DNA from 4 places in the Pseudomonas viridinivis genome. Region 3 is predicted to be linked to each of the others. Evidence: predicted binding sites of a transcription regulator. Region 3 holds the regulator's gene; each other region holds the start of a gene.
What was found. The regulator sigma-54, encoded in region 3, starts transcription at its own class of promoters, with help from an activator protein. The targets are predictions, from matches to a motif close to ANTGGCATNNANNTTGCTNT.
Positions count from the first base shown of each region.

Region 1: flgB (flagellar basal body rod protein FlgB) is a predicted target of sigma-54. The motif match lies at 1,974-1,993, and genes of this name have one in related genera.
Region 2: flhA (flagellar biosynthesis protein FlhA) is a predicted target of sigma-54. The motif match lies at 1,304-1,323, and genes of this name have one in related genera.
Region 4: nirB (nitrite reductase large subunit NirB) is a predicted target of sigma-54. The motif match lies at 1,698-1,717, and genes of this name have one in related genera.

Region 1 covers NZ_CP151076.1:1,822,616-1,825,839, forward strand. The annotation lists gene AABC73_RS08350 (chemotaxis protein CheV) at 1-712, shown strand, start outside; gene cheR (protein-glutamate O-methyltransferase CheR) at 816-1,643, shown strand; gene flgB (flagellar basal body rod protein FlgB) at 2,038-2,445, shown strand; gene flgC (flagellar basal body rod protein FlgC) at 2,449-2,892, shown strand; gene AABC73_RS08370 (flagellar hook assembly protein FlgD) at 2,908-3,224, shown strand, end outside.
Region 2 covers NZ_CP151076.1:1,882,359-1,885,582, reverse strand. The annotation lists gene flhA (flagellar biosynthesis protein FlhA) at 1-1,245, opposite strand, end outside; gene flhB (flagellar biosynthesis protein FlhB) at 1,888-3,024, opposite strand; gene fliR (flagellar biosynthetic protein FliR) at 3,024-3,224, opposite strand, start outside.
Region 3 covers NZ_CP151076.1:5,177,397-5,180,620, reverse strand. The annotation lists gene rapZ (RNase adapter RapZ) at 1-256, opposite strand, end outside; gene ptsN (PTS IIA-like nitrogen regulatory protein PtsN) at 259-723, opposite strand; gene raiA (ribosome-associated translation inhibitor RaiA) at 736-1,044, opposite strand; gene AABC73_RS24010 (RNA polymerase factor sigma-54) at 1,178-2,671, opposite strand; gene lptB (LPS export ABC transporter ATP-binding protein) at 2,857-3,224, opposite strand, start outside.
Region 4 covers NZ_CP151076.1:1,751,224-1,754,447, reverse strand. The annotation lists gene nirB (nitrite reductase large subunit NirB) at 1-1,483, opposite strand, end outside; gene yegQ (tRNA 5-hydroxyuridine modification protein YegQ) at 2,014-3,224, shown strand, end outside.

The sequences.
Region 1 (3,224 bases), 2.9 Mb from region 3:
TCTGGCCATGGCGACAGGTTCGTCAGGGCAAATGAGCCTGGACAATACTTTCGTGATCATCACGGAGTACAACACCAAGGTTCAGGGCTTCCTGGTGCATTCGGTCGAACGCATCGTGAACATGAACTGGGAAGAGATCCATCCGCCACCCAAGGGGACGGGTCGCGACCACTACCTGACGGCCGTTACGCGGATCGATAATCAGCTAGTGGAAATCATCGATGTCGAGAAAATCCTTGCTGAAGTGGCACCGATTTCCGAGGCTGTTTCGGCCGGAGTGATCGATACGGAAACCCAGCACAAGGCCATTTCGCTCAAGGTTTTGACTGTCGACGATTCTTCGGTAGCGCGCAAACAGGTCAGTCGTTGCCTGCAGACGGTCGGTGTCGAGGTCGTGGCGCTGAACGATGGCCGTCAGGCGCTGGAATACCTGCGCAAGCTGGTCGAAGAGGGCAAGAAGCCCGAAGAAGAGTTTTTGATGATGATCTCCGACATCGAAATGCCGGAGATGGATGGTTACACACTCACTGCCGAGATTCGTAATGATCCTCGGATGCAAAAGCTCCATATCATTTTGCATACTTCTCTGTCCGGCGTGTTCAATCAGGCTATGGTGAAGAAGGTTGGCGCAGATGATTTCCTTGCCAAGTTCCGGCCTGATGATCTCGCGGCCAGGGTTGTGGATCGGATCAAGGCAGCAGATAACAGTTAGGGTTGCTGCTTCGGCACGGTCCGGCAACGTGGCTTGTGCTGAATGGCAACAGACCCTGGGGACGTCGTCCCTGGTGGTTCACATGATTTGAGAGGCGGCATCTTTGTCTACGGGTAATTTGGATTTCGAACAGTTCCGGGTTTTTCTGGAAAAAGCCTGTGGCATCCTGCTGGGTGAGAACAAGCAGTACCTTGTTTCCAGCCGTCTCAACAAGCTGATGGAACAACAGGGCATAAAATCCCTGGGTGAGTTGATTCAGCGCATTCAGGCCCAGCCTCGCAGCGGTTTGCGCGAGCAGGTCGTGGATGCCATGACCACCAATGAAACGCTGTGGTTTCGTGATACCTACCCATTTGAAGTCATGAAGAACAAGGTGTTGCCCGAGTCGATCAAGGCCAGTCCTGGCCAGCGCTTGCGTATCTGGTCCGCAGCTTGTTCGTCCGGTCAGGAACCGTACTCGCTGTCGATGACCATCGATGAGTTCGAGCGCAGCAATCCCGGACAGCTCAAGGCGGGAGTGCAAATTGTCGCTACCGACTTGTCCGGCCTGATGCTCACCAATTGCAAGTCGGGCGAATACGACAGTCTGGCGATTGGCCGGGGTTTGTCGCCGGACCGTTTGCAGCGTTATTTCGATGTGAAGACGCCGGGCCGCTGGGTGATCAAGGCACCGATCAAAAGTCGCGTCGAGTTTCGCGCCTTCAACTTGCTGGACAGCTACGCGAGCCTGGGCAAGTTCGATATCGTGTTTTGCCGCAACGTGTTGATCTATTTCTCTGCCGAAGTGAAAAAAGACATCCTTTTACGCATTCACGGCACGCTCAAGCGCGGTGGTTATCTATTCCTGGGCGCTTCCGAAGCGCTCAACGGTTTGCCGGATCACTACCAGATGGTTCAGTGCAGCCCGGGCATCATCTACCAGACCAAGTAGATCGGCCTGATCGATTAAAAAAGGGACCTTCGGGTCTCTTTTTTTGGGCCGGATCCTGTAGATGTCGTCTTGATCCTCATCACGCAACCCGTAGGACCGGCTTTAGCCGGGAGCAGGCCGATGCATTCGCAGCGGTTGCGTCGTCGCACCTTCCGCTCTCCCGGCTAAAGCCGGTCCTACGGATCCTGTCTATTGGCGCGAGTGCGGCAATGGCAAAATTACGGCGCTCTGTTTGCCGCATTTGCCCCGGATAGCGGAAACACCTTGCCGCTTTTCTGACATTGCCGTGCCATGACAGGCCTCGGGCCCTTGGTTTACGGGGATTTCAGAACTGGCACGCTGATTGCTTTGTCACTGATACGTAAATCTGGTCAACCGGTAAAGGTTTCCCGACATGAGCATCAGCTTCGATAAAGCGTTAGGTATCCATGAGCAGGCTCTCAACTTCCGCGCCAAGCGTGCCGAAGTGCTGGCCAACAACATCACCAACGCCGATACGCCAAATTACAAGGCTCGTGATCTGGAGTTCTCTTCCGTGCTCGCCGCTGAAAGCGACAAGGCCAAGAACGGCACGTTTGCGCTGAACAAGACCAACAGTCGCCATATCGAAGCTGAAGGCGTGGGCAACACCGACGGTTCGCTGTTGTACCGCACGCCTTCGGCGCCATCGCTGGATCAGAACACCGTGGACGCCCAGGTCGAGCAAGCCAGCTATACCGAGAACGCTATCGGTTTTCAGGCCAGCTTCACCCTGCTCAACAGTAAATTCAAAGGGCTGGTTGCAGCCCTTCGCGGAGAGTAATTCATGTCTCTAGCCAACGTTTTCAACATTGCCGGCAGCGGCATGAGTGCGCAGACCACTCGCCTGAACACCACCGCCAGTAACATCGCCAACGCTGAAACCGTGTCTTCGAGCATGGATCAGACTTACCGCGCGCGCCATCCGGTGTTCGCCACCGTGATGCAGGGGCAGGGCAACAGCGGTGGCGGTTCGTTGTTTCAGGATCAAGGCGAAGCCGGGCAGGGCGTGCAGGTCTCCGGAATTATCGAAGATGCTTCCAACCTCGAAGCGCGTTACGAGCCAAATCATCCTTCCGCCGACAAGGACGGGTACGTTTACTACCCCAACGTCAATGTCGTCGAAGAAATGGCTGACATGATTTCTGCCAGTCGGTCTTTCCAGACCAACGCGGAAATCATGAACACCGCCAAAACCATGATGCAGAAAGTCCTGACCCTCGGTCAGTGATAAGGGGCGAAACAAATGGCCGTTGAAGACGTATCGTCAACCAGTTTCATCAATGCACTGCAAAACCCGACGCCGACTGTTAGCAACTCGGGTGCCGCGCTGGGCAAGGATTCATTCCTGCAGTTGCTGGTGACGCAGATGAAGAACCAGAACCCACTGGATCCGCAGGACAACACGGCGTTCGTCGCCCAGCTGGCGCAGTTCAGTAGCCTGGAAAGCATGCAGAACCTGACCTCGACAGTCGATTCGATTGCCACCAGCTACAAGTCGTCGCAAGCCTTGCAGGCATCGTCTCTGGTTGGCCGCTCGGTGATCGTGGAAGCAGGTTCCAC
Region 2 (3,224 bases), 2.9 Mb from region 3:
ATGCACAGTGGGCATGAGAAAGCCTAGCTCCTGAGAGAGCTTCTTGCGTACGCCCTTGATCCGCGCAAGCAACTGACCACCCTGATTGCGATCCACCAGCGGAATCAGGCGGTAGCCCACTTCCAGGCCGATCATGTCGATGGGGGTCACGTCATCCCAGCCCAGCTCTTTAGAATCCTGAACCCGGGTCGGCGATGGCAACATCTCCTGCTGGCGCTTGACCTCTTCCAACGCCTGGACCTTGACCACGTTCTGCTTTTTCCACAGCAAGTAGGCGACACCGCCCGCCACCAGCCCGAGGCTGATGAAGGAAAAGTGCGGCATGCCCGGCACCAGACCCATGACGATCATGATCCCGGCAGAAACCGACAACGCCTTGTGGGAGGTGAACATCTGCCGATTGATCAGCTTGCCCATTTCTTCCGAACCGGAAGCACGGGTCACCATGATCGCCGCAGCGGTGGACAGCAGCAATGACGGCAATTGCGCCACCAAACCGTCACCGATGGTCAACAGCGTGTAGATTTTGCCCGCTTCGGCGAATGTCATGTTGTGCTGCAGCATGCCGACCAGAACGCCGCCGATGAGGTTGATAAACAGAATCAACAGACCGGCGATGGCGTCACCGCGAACGAATTTCGAGGCACCGTCCATGGAGCCGTAGAACTCGGCTTCCTGGGCAACTTCCAGACGCCGACGCTTGGCCTCAGGCTGATCGATCAGCCCGGCGTTCAAGTCGGCATCGATGGCCATCTGTTTGCCGGGCATGGCGTCCAGGGTGAAACGCGCGCTCACCTCGGAAATCCGCCCGGCACCTTTGGTGATTACCACGAAGTTGATGATCATCAGGATCGCGAAAACCACGATACCGACTACGTAGTTGCCACCAATCACCACCTCACCGAAGGCCTGGATCACCTTGCCGGCTGCGGCGTGACCATCCTGACCGTGAAGCATCACCACCCGCGTCGAGGCAACGTTGAGCGCCAGGCGCAGCAACGTCGCCACCAGCAGAATGGTGGGGAATACCGAAAAATCCAGAGGGCGCAATGCGTAGACGCAGACCAGCAGGACCACAATCGACAGCGCGATGTTGAAGGTGAAAAAGACGTCCAGCAGGAACGGCGGCATTGGCAACATCATCATTGCCATCATGACCAACAGCAACAACGGCACACCCAACTGGCCCCGACCGAGACCCGCAAGATTACTGCGTGCGCTACTGATTAATTGAGAGCGATCCACCGATTCTTCACCTGCGCTAAACCAAAACTTTGACGCCGAAGGCGACCTGAGTTGACCTATTGCAAGAAGCTTTCCAACAGTGGACAAAGGGCCATTATTTGGAGAATTAGCTGTAGGACGTGGTGTTGGCCTTTGCGACTCAACCCGTCGTAACTTCGTTGGAGCGAGGCTTGCCCGCGATCGATTTGGCGCACGCCAATCGCCTATTGAAGCCGACGCGCCTTGAATTGAGTTGCATCAACAGCACTTGCGGCGCTGCTGAATCAGGTTTCGCCCTGACGGTCGACCCCCTTTGTTTCGGCAAAGGGGGGAAACCATTTTGCGCTGACGTCCGGCCCCCGCTTCGCGGCGGTTCCTTCGCTCCGGTGCCGTGGTGGCGCAACGGCGCTCGCTCGGCATCCATGCCGAGCGCACCCCACCACGACACCTCCACTCAGCCTCCCGACGCGCGTTTGGCGGTGTCTGCCAAATCTCTGCACGGAAAAGCGGAAATCAAAAGCCTGAGATGCGATCCCTGTGGGAGCGGACTTGTCCGCGAAGACGGTGGCGCAGGCGATGAGGCTTTACCAGCAGATAGGGATGACCCAGCCGGCCCTTCGAGGACAAGTCCTCTCCCACGCTGGAGCTCAATGCCCGCGAGAATCAGGAATCGCGCTGCAAATCCGGCGGGATGGAGATGTCCCCCAACGGATCGGGACGCTTGCCGCGACCCGAATGGTATTGGCGAATCTGATAGACATACGCCAGCACCTGAGCCACCGCCAGATACAGCCCGGCCGGGATCTCCTGATCCAGCTCGGTGCTGTAATAGATCGAGCGCGCCAGCCCTGGTGATTCAAGAATCAGAATCTGATGATGGGCGCCGATCTCGCGGATCTTCAAGGCGATGAAATCCGTACCCTTGGCCACCAGCATCGGCGCGCCGCCCTGCTCCGGATCGTATTTGAGGGCAACCGCGAAGTGGGTCGGGTTGGTGATGATCACATCAGCAGTGGGGATCGACTCCATCATGCGCCGCTGGGACATGTCGCGCTGCAACTGGCGTATGCGCTGCTTGACCTCTGGCCGCCCTTCAGCATCCTTGTGCTCGTCGCGAATTTCCTGCTTGGTCATCAGCAGCTTCTTGTGCGCTTCCCAGATCTGAAACGGCACGTCGATGGCGGCAATGATCATCAAACCGCAGGCCATCCACAGCGTGCTCCAGCCGACCACCTGCAAGCTGTGAATAATCGCCATTTCCAAGGGTTCGTGAGCAATGGAAATCAGGTCCGCCTTATCCTTGTTCAGGACCACCAGGGCGACGACCAGGACAATCAAAAACTTGCCGAAGCTCTTGAGCAACTCGATCAGTGCCGTGACCGACACCATGCGCTTGAGACCAGAGATCGGGTTCATGCGACTGAATTTGGGGGCCATGGTCTTGGCCGAGAATAGCCAGCCACCCAGGGAAATCGGCGCGATGAGGGAGGCGAGCATCAGCGCCACCAGAAAAGGCAGCATGGCTGCCAACGCCAGCTTGCCGGAGCTGAGCAGCATCTTGGCCATGTAGCTTTGGTCCATGAGCGTTTCGCGACTGATGATGAAGTTCGAGCGCATCAGCTCCATCATCATTTGCGCTATATCGCTGCCAAAGGACAACAACCCGCCGGCACCGACCAGCATGATCACCAGGGTGTTGAGCTCCTTGGATCGAGCAATCTGCCCCTCTTTTCGGGCCTCCGACTTCTTTTTTTCCGTGGGGTCTTCTGTCTTGTCCTGACCATTCTCGTTCTCGGCCATCAGCGCGCCCTCACCATATCGCGGAACGTTCGCAGCGCATCAGCCACCAGCGGTTGGTACTGATTGAGAATGTCACCCAGGCTGACCCACAAAATACCCATGCCCAACACCAGCGTCAGCGGAAAACCGATAGAAAAGATGTTCAATTGCGGCGCGGCGCGAGTCATCACGCCAAAGGCAATGTTGACCACCAGCAGCGC
Region 3 (3,224 bases):
CGCACTGAATGTTACGCGAGCGTACTTCTTCAAGCATTTGCGGGAAGCGGGTCAGGTGGCTTGGCAGATTGCGCGCGTCGATGGAAACGGCAAGCAGCGGCTCAGCCAGTTCCGTATTGATCAGCGCGCGCTCAGCAAGCTCAGGCAGCAGGCCGGCGGGGAGGTTATCAACGCAGTAGAAGCCGCTGTCCTCCAATACATCCAGGGCCGTACTCTTGCCGGAGCCTGAACGGCCACTGACGATAATCATGCGCATGGTTAATGCCCGTTCTGCTCGTCCAGTACCACCTGATAAAGCGCTTCATTGCTTTCGGCGCTGCGCAGGCGGTCACGCACTTCTTTGCGATCAAGCATGCTGGCGATTTGGCGCAACAGCTCCAGGTGTGCATCGGTGGCAGCTTCCGGGACCAGCAGGACAAACAGCAGGTCCACAGGCGCACCATCAATGGCATCGAAATCAACAGGTGCGTCCAGGTGCAGCAACGCACTGATGGGCGAGTGACAACCCTTCAGGCGACAATGCGGGATGGCGATGCCATTGCCAAAGCCGGTAGAACCGAGTTTTTCTCGGGCAACAAGGCTTTCGAACACGGTTTGCGAATCCAGATCAGGCACTTCTCTGCCGATCAGATTGGCAATCTGTTCAAGTACGCGTTTCTTACTGCCGCCCGGCACGTTCACGAGTGAACGGCCAGGGGTCAGGATGTTTTCGAGTCGGATCATGGGTTGGGAGTGTTAGCGAGCTGTCGCACCTTTAAGGATGTTCTGCTGCTTTTCCTTATGCTTTAGCAATTGTCGGTCCAGCTTGTCAGTGAGCAGATCGATCGCCGCATACATGTCGTCATGTTCTGCGTTAGCTACGACCTCCCCACCGTGGATATGCAGCGTGGCTTCGATCTTCTGTTTCAGTTTCTCGACCGCCATCGTTACCTGCACATTGGTAATCTTGTCAAAATGCCCCTCGAGCTTCTTGAGTTTCAGCTCGATGTATTCGCGCAGGGGCTTGGTCACTTCTAATTGGTGTCCACTGATGTTGACTTGCATACAGCTTCTCCTTCGTTGCCAGTGCATAAAGAGGCAGGTTGAAATACCTGCCACTGGAACGCTATGGCTTCAGGCGGGGCTGCATAAAAACGGGTGCGGGCTTGGCTCGCTACGTTTTACACGGCCTCGATCGTCATATCAGTCGCTTGCGCTCGCTCGATGGCGCGATCCCAAGTGATTCGCGGTATTTAGCAACTGTGCGGCGAGCTACCTGAATGCCTTGTGCCTCCAGTAAACCAGCGATCTTGCTGTCACTCAACGGCTTTTTCTGATTTTCCGCTGCAACCAGTTTTTTGATGATCGCGCGAATCGCTGTGGACGAACACTCACCGCCCTCGGAGGTGCTTACGTGGCTCGAAAAGAAATATTTCAGTTCGTAGATACCACGTGGCGTATGCATGAATTTTTGCGTGGTCACGCGGGAAATCGTCGATTCGTGCATGCCGACCGCTTCAGCGATGTCATGCAGGACCAGCGGCTTCATCGCTTCGTCGCCGTATTCGAGGAAGCCGCGCTGATGCTCGACGATCTGCGTGGCGACCTTCATGAGTGTTTCGTTGCGGCTCTGCAGGCTCTTGATGAACCAGCGGGCCTCCTGCAACTGATTGCGCATGAAGGTGTTGTCGGCGCTGGTATCGGCGCGGCGTACGAACCCGGCGTATTGCGGGTTCACGCGCAGGCGAGGGACCGACTCTTGATTAAGTTCAACCAGCCAGCGCTCGTTATCCTTGCGCACAATGACGTCGGGGACGACATATTCGGCTTCGGCGGATTCGATTTGCGAGCCCGGCCGTGGGTTGAGGCTCTGCACCAGTTCGATGACCTGGCGCAGCTCGTCTTCCTTGAGTTTCATGCGACGCATCAGCTGGCCATAGTCGCGACTGCCCAGCAGGTCGATGAAGTCGCTGACCAGACGCTGGGCTTCGGCGAGCCAGCGGGTCTTGGCAGGCAGTTGGCGCAGTTGCAGCATCAGGCATTCGCTGAGATTGCGCGCGCCGATACCGGCGGGTTCAAACTGCTGGATGCGGTGCAGAACGGCTTCGATCTCATCAAGCTCGATATCGAGTTCGGGATCGAAGGCGTCGAGAATTTCTTCGAGTGTTTCGTCCAGATAACCCTGATTGTTGATGCAGTCGATCAGCGTCACGGCAATCAGGCGATCAGTGTCGGACATCGGCGCCAGGTTCAACTGCCAGAGCAGGTGGCTCTGCAGGCTTTCACCGACGGATGTGCGGGTGGTGAAGTCCCATTCGTCGTCGTCATTGCTGGGCAGGCTGCTGGCGCTGGTCTGATAAACGTCCTCCCAGGCCGTGTCGACCGGCAGTTCGTTGGGAATGCGCTCGTTCCATTCGCCTTCTTCCAGGTTGTCGACCGTCGGGGCGGGTTCCTGATATGTCGGCTCCTGAACATCAGGATTTGGCTTTTGCTCGATACTGTCAGCCAGTGGATCGGCGTTGTCGAAATCGTCGCCTTCTTCCTGGCGTTCCAGCATGGGGTTGGATTCCAGCGCCTCTTGAATCTCCTGTTGGAGATCCAGAGTCGACAGCTGGAGTAAGCGGATGGCCTGTTGCAGCTGCGGTGTCATCGTCAGCTGCTGGCCCATTCTCAAGACTAGCGATGGTTTCATGGCTGGGGCTAACACCTTATTCGCCGGCGCACGTGCGCCATCCACTATCAGGGCGCCGGGGCGCCTACATAAGCAAATTATATGCCTGAAACCGAAGTGTTTGCCTAGAGTGTGATGGCAATTAATGCATCATCATTGAAAGCACTCGGGCATTGCTCGCTTGGGGAAGCGGGACACCGCAGCAATTACAGGCGGAACTCGTGACCGAGGTAAACCTCTTTCACCAGCTGGTTAGCCAGAATGGTTTCCGAATCGCCTTCGGCGATCAGTTGCCCATCGTTGACGATGTAAGCGGTTTCGCAGATATCCAGGGTTTCGCGGACGTTGTGATCGGTGATCAGAACGCCGATACCCTTGGCTTTCAGGTGATGAATGATCTGCTTGATATCCCCTACCGAAATCGGGTCCACGCCGGCGAAGGGTTCGTCGAGCAGGATGAATTTCGGCGAAGTGGCCAGCGCGCGGGCGATTTCCACCCGGCGACGTTCACCACCGGACAGGCTCATGCCCAGGTTGTCGCGGATATGGCTGATGTGGAATTCCTGCAACAGGC
Region 4 (3,224 bases), 2.8 Mb from region 3:
CGAAGTGTTCGCACAGGCTTTTGTCGACACTGACGCCACGGGCGATCAGTTCATGCTCAAACACCGTCTTGACCAAGGCCGCGCAACCACCGCAACCCGTGCCCGCCTTGCACTGCGACTTGAGCACGCCCAGATCGGTACAGCCGCCGTCGATGGCCGAGCAGATCGCGCCCTTGGTGACGTTGTGACAGGAACAGATGGTCGCGGTTTCAGGCAGCGCTGCCGGGCCCAGGGTTGGCGCGCCTGCGGAGGAAGGCAAAATCAGGCTGGCCGGCTCTTTCGGCAGGACGATATTGTTCTGCATGTATTGCAGCAGAGTGTCGTAATAACTGTTGTCGCCCACCAGCACGGCACCGATGACGTGCTTGCCGCTGGCATCCACCACCAGGCGTCGATAGCTGGCGGTGGTCTGGTCGATGAATTGATAGCTGCGCGAACCGGGCGTATGGCCGTGGGCATCGCCGATGGAGCCGACGTCCACGCCGAGCAGCTTGAGTTTGGTGGACATGTCGGCGCCCATGAACGGCTCGCCTTCGGTGCCGCACAGCAGTTGGGCGACACCACGGGCCATTTGGTAACCGGGCGCCACCAGACCGAAGATGCTGCCATTCCACGCCGCGCATTCGCCAATGGCGTAGATGTGCGGATCGCTGCTCTGGCACTGGCTGTCGATGACCACACCACCGCGCGGGCCAATCTCCAGGCCGGACTGGCGAGCCAGCGCATCCTGGGCACGAATGCCGGCAGAGAACACGATCAGGTCGGTTTCGAGGAATTCATCGTTGCCGAAGTTCATCCGGTAGCGATATTCCTCGCCAGCGGTGATCGACTGGGTGCCGCGAGACAAATGCACGCCGACGCCGAGCTTCTCGATCCGGTCCTTGAGGGCGACACCGCCCTGCTCGTCGAGCTGCACCGGCATCAGGCGCGGCGCAAATTCCACGACATGGGCTTCCAGACCCAGGCTTTTCAGTGCATTGGCAGCTTCCAGACCCAACAAACCGCCGCCGACCACCACACCGCGTATCGCGTTGGTGGCTGCAGCGCGGATGGCGTCCAGATCTTCCAGGGTGCGGTAGACCAAGCGCGAATCGCCGTGTGCGCCTTCAATCGGCGGCACGAACGGATAGGAACCGGTGGCCAGGACCAGCTTGTCGTAATGGACACTGCCAGTCGCCGTGATCACCTGCTGGCCGTCGCGATCGATCTCCAGGACTTGGGTGCCAAGATGCAGGGTGACGCCCGGCGTCTGATACAGCGAGATATCGGAGAGCGCCAGGGACTCGGCATCCCGTCCAGAGAAATACTCGGACAGATGCACCCGGTCATAGGCGCGCATCTGCTCTTCACCGAAGACATGCAGTTGGTAGTGGTTCAGGGCGCCACCGGCGATCAACTGTTCGACACAATGATGTCCAACCATGCCGTTACCGATCACGATCAAGGTTTGCAGCGAGTCCAAAGGAGCAATATTGGAGTTCATAGATAGCACCCAGCCAAAGCCAATCACGGATAAAAAAGCAAAAAAAAACGCCTGAAACCTTGCGGTTCCAGGCGCCTTTGCCTGTTCATTTGTGGTGTCGATCCGGCCTCTGTGCCCGATTCACCCATCTTGCCCACGGCCTGCTGGCTGCTCGATCTTCGTTGACCGACGGGGCTGTCCACTCGACTGCGTATGCGGTGGACCTGATGAGTGATAAGCAGAATGTGTGCCAGCTTGCATTCTGAATTAATCTGCCGTGCTCGATGCACCCGCTGGCAGGTGCAGGTTTAAAGTCTTCGGCCAGGATTCCACCGGTTATCGCCAGTACGAACAGAACCTCGGCTGTCACCGCGCGCATGGCTCGACTCGCCTCTGCTTGGTGCATATCCATGGCGTGCGGCTATATATAAGTGCGTTTGCCGGGGGATTTGCAGCGTGGCTGGCGCCGATGCTCAACCCGCATAGACGCAGATCAATGAAGCCTGCGGGCAAGCTGATTATCCTCGGCGGTTTTGCCACCGAGCTTTCCCATGCCTCTGCCTACTCCCGAACTGCTCGCCCCCGCCGGCACCCTGAAAAACATGCGCTATGCCTTCGCCTACGGCGCCGATGCGGTCTACGCCGGTCAGCCGCGCTACAGCTTGCGCGTGCGTAATAACGAATTCGATCACGCCAATCTGGCCATCGGCATCAGCGAAGCCCAGGCTCAGGGCAAGCGTTTCTACGTGGTGGTCAACATTGCGCCGCACAACGCCAAGCTCAAGACCTTTCTCAAGGACCTGGAGCCGGTGATAGCCATGGGCCCGGACGCACTGATCATGTCCGATCCCGGCCTGATCATGCTGGTGCGCCGCCATTTCCCGCAGATGCCGATCCACTTGTCGGTGCAGGCCAACACGGTGAATTGGGCCAGTGTCGAGTTCTGGCAGCAGCAAGGCTTGAGCCGGATCATTCTGTCCCGAGAGCTGTCCCTGGAGGAAATCGCCGAAATCCGCCAGCACGTGCCCGCCATGGAGCTTGAAGTGTTCGTCCACGGCGCGTTGTGCATGGCTTACTCGGGGCGCTGCCTGCTGTCGGGCTACATCAACAAGCGCGACGCCAATCAGGGCAGCTGCACCAATGCCTGTCGCTGGAAGTATTCGGCGGAGCAGGCGACGGAAAATCAGCTCGGCGACATCGTGCAGACCTTCCAGCCCCAACCGACCCTGGGCGATGGCGCGCCGACCGATCAGGTGTTTCTGCTACAGGAATCCAATCGACCGGGTGAACTGATGCCGGCGTTTGAAGACGAGCACGGCACTTACATCATGAATTCCAAAGATTTGCGCGCTGTGCAGCACGTGGAGCGTCTGACGCAAATGGGCGTGCACTCGCTGAAAATCGAAGGCCGGACCAAATCCCACTTCTATTGTGCGCGGACCACTCAGGTTTACCGCCGCGCCATCGACGACGCGGTGGCCGGTCGCGCGTTCGACCGTAGCCTGATGACGGATCTGGAGTCCCTGGCCCAGCGCGGCTACACCGAAGGTTTCCTGCGGCGGCATGTGCACGACGAGTATCAGAACTACCAGAACGGCAGTTCGGTATCAGAGCGGCAGCAGTTTGTCGGCGAACTCACCGGCGAACGGCGTAACGGGCTGGCCGAAGTGAAGGTCAAGAATCGCTTCAATCTGGACGACAACCTGGAACTGATGACGCCGCGTGGCAACTTCCACTTCGATCTGGAGTATTTGCAGAACAC